Regions from separate parts of the Microbulbifer aggregans genome, predicted to be linked through region 2. Evidence: predicted binding sites of a transcription regulator. Region 2 holds the regulator's gene; each other region holds the start of a gene.
What was found. Region 2 encodes LexA, which represses DNA repair genes until DNA is damaged. Its sites were predicted from a motif close to ACTGTNTNTANANACAGT; they were not measured.

Region 1: the regulator LexA is predicted to act here: its motif matches at 858-875, upstream of imuA (translesion DNA synthesis-associated protein ImuA).
Region 3: the regulator LexA is predicted to act here: its motif matches at 994-1,011, upstream of recA (recombinase RecA).

What each region holds. Positions count from the first base shown of each region.
Region 1 is NZ_CP014143.1:3,795,763-3,798,026, forward strand. Features, by position in the region: gene nhaC (Na+/H+ antiporter NhaC) at 1-802, shown strand, start outside; gene imuA (translesion DNA synthesis-associated protein ImuA) at 936-1,643, shown strand; gene AUP74_RS16640 (Y-family DNA polymerase) at 1,777-2,264, shown strand, end outside.
Region 2 is NZ_CP014143.1:2,729,082-2,731,345, forward strand. Features, by position in the region: gene AUP74_RS11850 (DUF6586 family protein) at 1-448, shown strand, start outside; gene AUP74_RS11855 (hypothetical protein) at 556-813, shown strand; gene lexA (transcriptional repressor LexA) at 1,052-1,657, opposite strand; gene AUP74_RS11865 (LOG family protein) at 1,865-2,264, shown strand, end outside.
Region 3 is NZ_CP014143.1:2,370,961-2,373,224, forward strand. Features, by position in the region: gene mutS (DNA mismatch repair protein MutS) at 1-329, opposite strand, end outside; gene AUP74_RS10230 (CinA family protein) at 420-947, shown strand; gene recA (recombinase RecA) at 1,067-2,101, shown strand; gene AUP74_RS10240 (regulatory protein RecX) at 2,102-2,264, shown strand, end outside.

The DNA.
Region 1 (2,264 bases), 1.1 Mb from region 2:
GCAATCCGAGCTGCAGACCGCGGTAGAACTGGAGGCACTGAACGGTATCTACCGGATCAGCGCCTGGAACCTGCTACCGCTGGCGCTGCTTGCTTTCCTGTCGATCCGCAAGGTACCCGCCTCCCTGGCACTGATGACTTCGGCCATGTTTGCCGGTGTGCTCGGCGCCTTCCTGCAGCCGGACGTGTACAGGGGCTTTGTCGACAGCGCCCAGATGGGCCCGGTGGAGGCCATCAAGAGCATCTGGCAGGCCATGGCCACGGGCTTCACCATGGACTCCGGTATTGCCGATGTAGACAGTCTCCTGTCCCGTGGCGGCATGGATAGCATGCTGTTTACGGTATGGCTGATCATCGGCGCCGTCACCTTTGGCGCCCTGCTGGATGAATTCGGCCTGATCAACCGTCTGGTCAGCCCGGCGATCAGCCACGCCAGGTCCACCGGCCAGCTGTTCCTGCTGGTGTGCGCCAGCTGTATCGGCCTCAACGTAGTGGCGGGAGATCAGTACATCGCCCTGGTGCTACCGACCCGAATTTACCGGGCAGAGTTCGCCAAACGTGGACTGGCGCCGCAGAACCTCTCCCGGCTCGCCGCCGACTCCGGCACAGTGACCTCGCCACTCGTCCCCTGGAATTCCTGCGGTGCCTTTATGTCAGCCGTACTCGGCGTATCCACCCTGCTCTACCTGCCATTCTGTTTCTTCAATATCGCCAGCCCGCTACTCAGCGTCTTGTACGGCTTTACCGGCTTCCGGATCGTCCGCACCGAGCCCATCGTAAGTAGCGAAAGTAGCGATCAATAAACTGGCGATAACTTGCGCCAGCAACTCAACCCACCCTTGTTAGCCTGAAACAACTACTGTATAAATTGACAGTATTAACTGTATACCCATACAGCAACCCAAAGACCGGGAGCTGACAAAGAGGGCTCAGATCGTGAGCAATGCCGAAAACCTTATTCAAAACAATCAGTTAGATCATGGCTCCAGGCGCCAGCGCATCAACCGGCTGCTGGCACGGCCGGATATCTGGCAGGCCGCCAATGAACAACAGCGCCCAAGAAACGGCATTACCACGGGCTATCCCGGGCTGGATGCCCTGCTGGCCGGCAACGGCTGGCCCCGTGGTGCCACTACAGAGCTACTGGTAGACCAGTCCGGTATCGGTGAGCTGTCACTGCTGTTACCAGCCCTGGCAGAGATGACCCAGCGGGAGCAGATGGTGGTACTGATCAATCCGCCTTTTATCCCCTACGCCCCCGCTCTGGCTGCTGCCGGAGTCCGGTTAGAAAAACTGTTGATCCTGCACCCGCGTGGCCAACGGGATCAGTTGTGGGCCATGGAGCAGACCCTGCAATCCGGCTGCTGCGGCGCATTGCTCAGCTGGCAGGGCGGCCCGCCGCCGGCAGACAAGGATCTGCGCCGTCTGCAAGTAGCCGCCCGTGAGGGCAATGCCATGCACTTTCATTTTCGCCCCAGCTCCTGTGCTGCCAGCCCATCACCGGCCGCCCTGCGGCTGCAATTGGCAAGTGACGGCGAACAGCTGGTCCTGCAACTGCAAAAACAACTGGGCGGCGCCTCCGGGCAGCGGCTCCACCTGGCCCGCAACAGCGACCTCACCCGGCGCGACCGGCCGCTGCACTGAGGATCTGTCAGCAACGAATTCATTGCTCCAAAAGGCAGCGGGCATTCCAGCCCGCCCAACCCAAACAAAAAGACCAAAACAGGAAGTGGTATCACCTGAAGACATCACGCACTGAAAAGTGCAGGAGTTCCCCATGCTCTGGCTCTGTATCCAGTTTCCCCGCCTGCCTCTGCAGGCCCTCACCCGCGCCCAAACCGGACCCATCGACGAAACGCCGCGTGCCGTCGCTGAACAGCAACTGATCGTCGATGCCAACCCGGCCGCCAATCAGCGCGGTATTGAATGTGGCCTCACCATCGCCACCGCCTGTGCCCTGAGTGCCGAACTGGAGCTACTGACGCGGGATACGGAACGGGAGTCACAGCTACTGCAGGAACTGGCGCAATGGGGTTACAGCTTTACACCGGTGGTCTCACCCATGGCTGCAGGCCCGGTGGAAAACGGAGAGAGCCGCGCTGCCTGCCTGTACCTGGAACTGAGCGGCTGCCTGCGCGCCAGCGGCGGCCTGCAGCCGCTACTGGAGCAGTTGCGCCGGGAACTGGAACAGATGCAGATCACTGCAACAATGGGCCTTGGCCACAGTCCCAGTGCTGCCCATATGCTCAGCCAGTTACCGGAACA
Region 2 (2,264 bases):
GGCGGCCCTTCTTGCGGATATTGAGCCCGACGGCAACCTGCAACGGCAGGCCCTCGATGAGGCCCGGCTGCTGCAGCTCCGGCGCGCTTATCAGGCTTTTCTTGCCGAGCTGGCGTTTCAGCTACAGCTCGGGGGCCAGCCGGACTCGGCGCTGGCGCTGGCCCGGCTGGCCGAGTCCCAGGGTAAGGGCTGTGGTGAGGCAAGGGAATTGCTGGAGTTGCTGGAGGAACCCGACAGCTGGTTGTCATCCCTCGAGCGTGCCTGGGCTGGCCTATGGGATTTCTCCGGGGATGCGAATCAACAGCGCGCGTCAGAGCCGACTCTGATTCCCAGCAGGGATCTTGGTCGGCGTCCTCTCGAAGCCCTGAACGGGCAGCAAGTGGATCACTGGCAGTCGGCTCTTAGTGAAATTATTCGACGCCAGCGCGCCCATAGTGCCGAATGGTGAACTTCCCGCTCCGGGTGGAATTCAAAGGGGCTCCTGCACCGGCACGCCATGAACCTGTCTCCGGTGCTGTGTTACACTGCGCAAAACTGATGTGAACGGAGATGCGCATGTCCTCTGAGACCTTTGAAATCATTGAACTGGCTAACGGCGATGTCGCCCTGCGCCGGGCCGGTGAGCGCGATGATCCCCTGGTGCGAATCCATTTTTCCGAGGAGAGTGTCCAGTTCCTGCGGGAGCACAAGATCGCGATCGCCAAGGCCATGCTGGAAGCAGGCATTGAAGCTGTTCAAAATTTGGGCGAACTGGAGCCGGAACCGGAAGCTTTCGAGGAAGAGCTGGAACCGGTCAACCATACCATCCACTAAGCCCCTCTAACTAAGCCCCTCTAGATGGCGGGTGCCATCCCCCGAGCTCGCGGCCGCGAGCGGGTCAAACGTCCGGGTTCCCCGGCTACTCAATCCAGTCTTTTTTGCTTGAATAACCCCAGGCCATCATCAGTCCGGGGAGCAGGTTTTATCTGGGGGGCGGATAAACGGGAGGGGATGGCGCTAGCCGGAGCTCTCCACCGGGCTTGTTTCTGCCGATGGAGAGCGGGGTGGGGAATCAGGGAGTCTGACGGATCACACCGACAGCCAGGCCTTCAATCGCGAAGTGCTTGTCCCGCATATCCACCTGAATCACTTCAAACTCGTCATTTTCCGGCAGCAACTGCACCAGTGCCTGATTGCCGCGGCGGCGGAAACGTTTGACTGTGACCTCGTCCTCGATGCGCGCAACGACAATCTGGCCGTTGCGAACCTGATCGGTGCGTTGTACCGCCAAAAGGTCCCCGTCCAGAATTCCTGCATCCTTCATGCTCATTCCATGTACGCGCAGCAAATAGTCTGCCGGAGGGTGGAAAAAGTCTGCTGGCAGCTCGCAGTAATCCTCGATGTTCTCCTCGGCCAGGATCGGGTTGCCCGCCGCGACACGACCAACAATCGGCAGGCCCGGCTGGTATCCGGGAATCCGAATTCCCCGGGATGCACCCGCGACCATTTCAATGGCCCCCTTGCGGGCCAGGGCCTTCAAGTGTTCCTCTGCAGCGTTGGGGGAGCGAAAACCCAGTTCCTGAGCGATTTCCGCGCGAGTGGGAGGGTAGCCGGTATCGTCCAGGTAAGATTTGATCAGGTCCAGTACCTGAGCCTGGCGCGCAGTGAGATTGGTCATGAGAGTCACCTGCCTGATGGTAATCTGTATTTTTATACAGTTGCTGTGATTATATACAGAATGAAAACGAGCGCAAACTTACCGGTCATGACGCAAAAAGCTGCTAAAGTGAAATCAGGGAGAATAATAAGTGCAGCCAGTGGAAAGGCTCGTTAGCCGGTAACTCTGTGAGCCGGGTCTGGTTGCATCAGCAGAGGGAAAGCGATAATGCTAGATGCAAAAATGCCAGAAGCCTGGCGCGTCCTCCGTATCCAATCTGAACTGGTCGATGGCATTGAGCGTTTGATTGCGCTCAGTGGAGCGGTCACCGTATTCGGCGGGGCCAGGTTTACTGAAAGTACCGCCGAGTACCAGCAGGCGGTTCGCCTCGGAGAATTGCTGGCCGGCGAGGGGATCTCAGTGATTACTGGTGGAGGTCCAGGCCTGATGGAGGCCTGCAACCGGGGCGCGCTTCCCCAGCCGGGCACGTCCATCGGCCTGAATATCCAGCTGCCTTTCGAGCAGGCGCCAAACCCGTATCAGGACATCAGCCTGAACTTTCGTTACTTTTTCGTGCGCAAATTCATGTTTGTGAAACACGCCGTGGGGTTTGTCGGCCTGCCTGGTG
Region 3 (2,264 bases), 360 kb from region 2:
TCCACCGGCCCCTTGCTGGTGGCCGGATCCCCGATCTGTTCACAGATGGCCACCGACACCCCAGCCTTGATCAGACGAGCGAGATAACCCTCGGCGGCGTGGTAGGGAATGCCGGCCATGGGAATCGGCTCGCCACCGGACTTGCCCCGCGCGGTCAGGGTAACGTCCAGCAGCTCTGCGGCGCGCTTCGCGTCATCGTAAAACAGCTCGTAGAAGTCCCCCATGCGATAGAACACCAGCTCCTGGGGGTGCTGGGCCTTGATGCGCAGGTACTGTTGCATCATTGGGGTGTGTTGGGCTTTGGCGCTGGGTGTCGCGGCTTGCGGCATGGAATTACTTCTTGTTGTCGGTTGAGAGGGCTTTGCTGCGGTCTCAGGGAAGGCGCTATTCTAGCGACTCTTAAGGGAGAGATTAAGGCAATGAGCACAGACGCGCAGCTGGCCGAGCAGATCGAGGAGCGGGCACAGGCCCTGGGGCAGGAACTGGAGAAGCGGCACTGGAAAGTCACTACCGCAGAATCCTGCACCGGCGGTGCCATTGCGGCTGCAATCACGGCGGTGGCCGGTGCCTCCAATTGGTTTGATGGGGCTGTGGTCAGCTATGCCAACCGCATCAAGCGCAACCTGCTGTCAGTATCCAGGGAGGATCTGGAAGAGCTGGGGGCGGTGAGTGAGGAGGTGGTCCGCCAGATGGCCAGCGGGGTGCTGGGGTTGATGGATGCCAATATTGCGATCGCCGTGAGTGGCATCGCTGGCCCCGATGGCGGTACAGACGAGAAGCCGGTGGGGACTGTCTGGATCGCACTGGCGCATTCCGAAGGGCAGGAACCGGTGGATATCGACGCCCGTCGCTTCCAGTTTGAGGGAGATCGGGCCCGGGTACAGGGGCAGACCGTGGCCGAAGCGCTCGGCATGATGCTGGAGCTGGTGCGGGAGCATCCGGTTTAGCGGGATACCAAGGGGCTTCCGCGGTCGTTGAGGCAACTGCCCGGTTACTGGTTGCTTATACAGTAATCCTTCGTTAAGCTTGCCCGCAATCAACAACGATCAAGTACATGGGAAGGGTCATGGATTCCAACAAAGACAAGGCACTACAGGCGGCGCTGTCACAGATCGAGCGCCAGTTCGGTAAAGGTACCGTCATGCGCATGGGGGACAAGGAGCGCGAGCGTATCCCCGCGATCTCCACCGGTTCCCTGGGTCTGGATGTGGCGCTGGGTATTGGCGGACTGCCCCGCGGCCGTATTGTGGAAATCTATGGGCCGGAATCCTCCGGTAAAACCACCCTCACCCTGCAGGTGATTGCTGAGGCCCAGCGCAAGGGCGGTACCTGTGCCTTCGTCGACGCCGAGCACGCGCTGGACCCGATCTATGCCGAAAAGCTGGGTGTGAACGTTGATGAGCTGATTGTTTCCCAGCCGGACACCGGTGAGCAGGCCCTGGAAGTGGCTGACATGCTGGTGCGTTCCGGTGCGGTGGATGTTCTGATCGTGGACTCCGTGGCGGCCCTGACACCCCGTGCCGAGATCGAGGGCGAGATGGGTGATTCCCATGTGGGCCTGCAGGCGCGCCTGATGTCCCAGGCCCTGCGCAAGCTCACCGGTAACATCAAGAACACCAATACCCTGTGTGTGTTTATTAACCAGATCCGCATGAAGATTGGTGTGATGTTCGGTTCCCCCGAAACCACCACCGGTGGTAACGCGCTCAAGTTCTACTCCTCCGTGCGCCTGGATATCCGCCGTATCGGCTCCGTGAAGGAGGGCGATGAAGTGGTGGGTAACGAGACTCGGGTGAAAGTGGTCAAGAACAAGGTGGCGCCGCCGTTCAAACAGACCGAGTTCCAGATCATGTACGGTCAGGGCATCAACTTGCTGGGCGAGATCATCGACTACGGTGTCAAGCTCGGCCTGATCGACAAGGCCGGTGCCTGGTACAGCTACAAGGGCGACAAGATCGGTCAGGGCAAGGCCAATGCAGTGAAGTTCCTGAAGGAAAACCAGGACATTCGCGACGAGATCGAGGGTCAGCTGCGCGCCCAGCTGCTCGGCGATCTGGTGCCGGCCAAGCCCGAAGAAGTTGCAGAGACCCCGGAAGACTAAGTGTTTTCCGAGCAGGACCCGGCTCAGGCGCTGTTCGCTGCAGCGCTTGAGCTACTCTCCCGCCGCGAGCACTCCCAGCGGGAACTCAGGGACAAGCTCTGCGGGAAGTTTCCCGAAGCAGACTTCGATGCTCTTTTCCTGCGCCTGCAGGAACTCAACTATC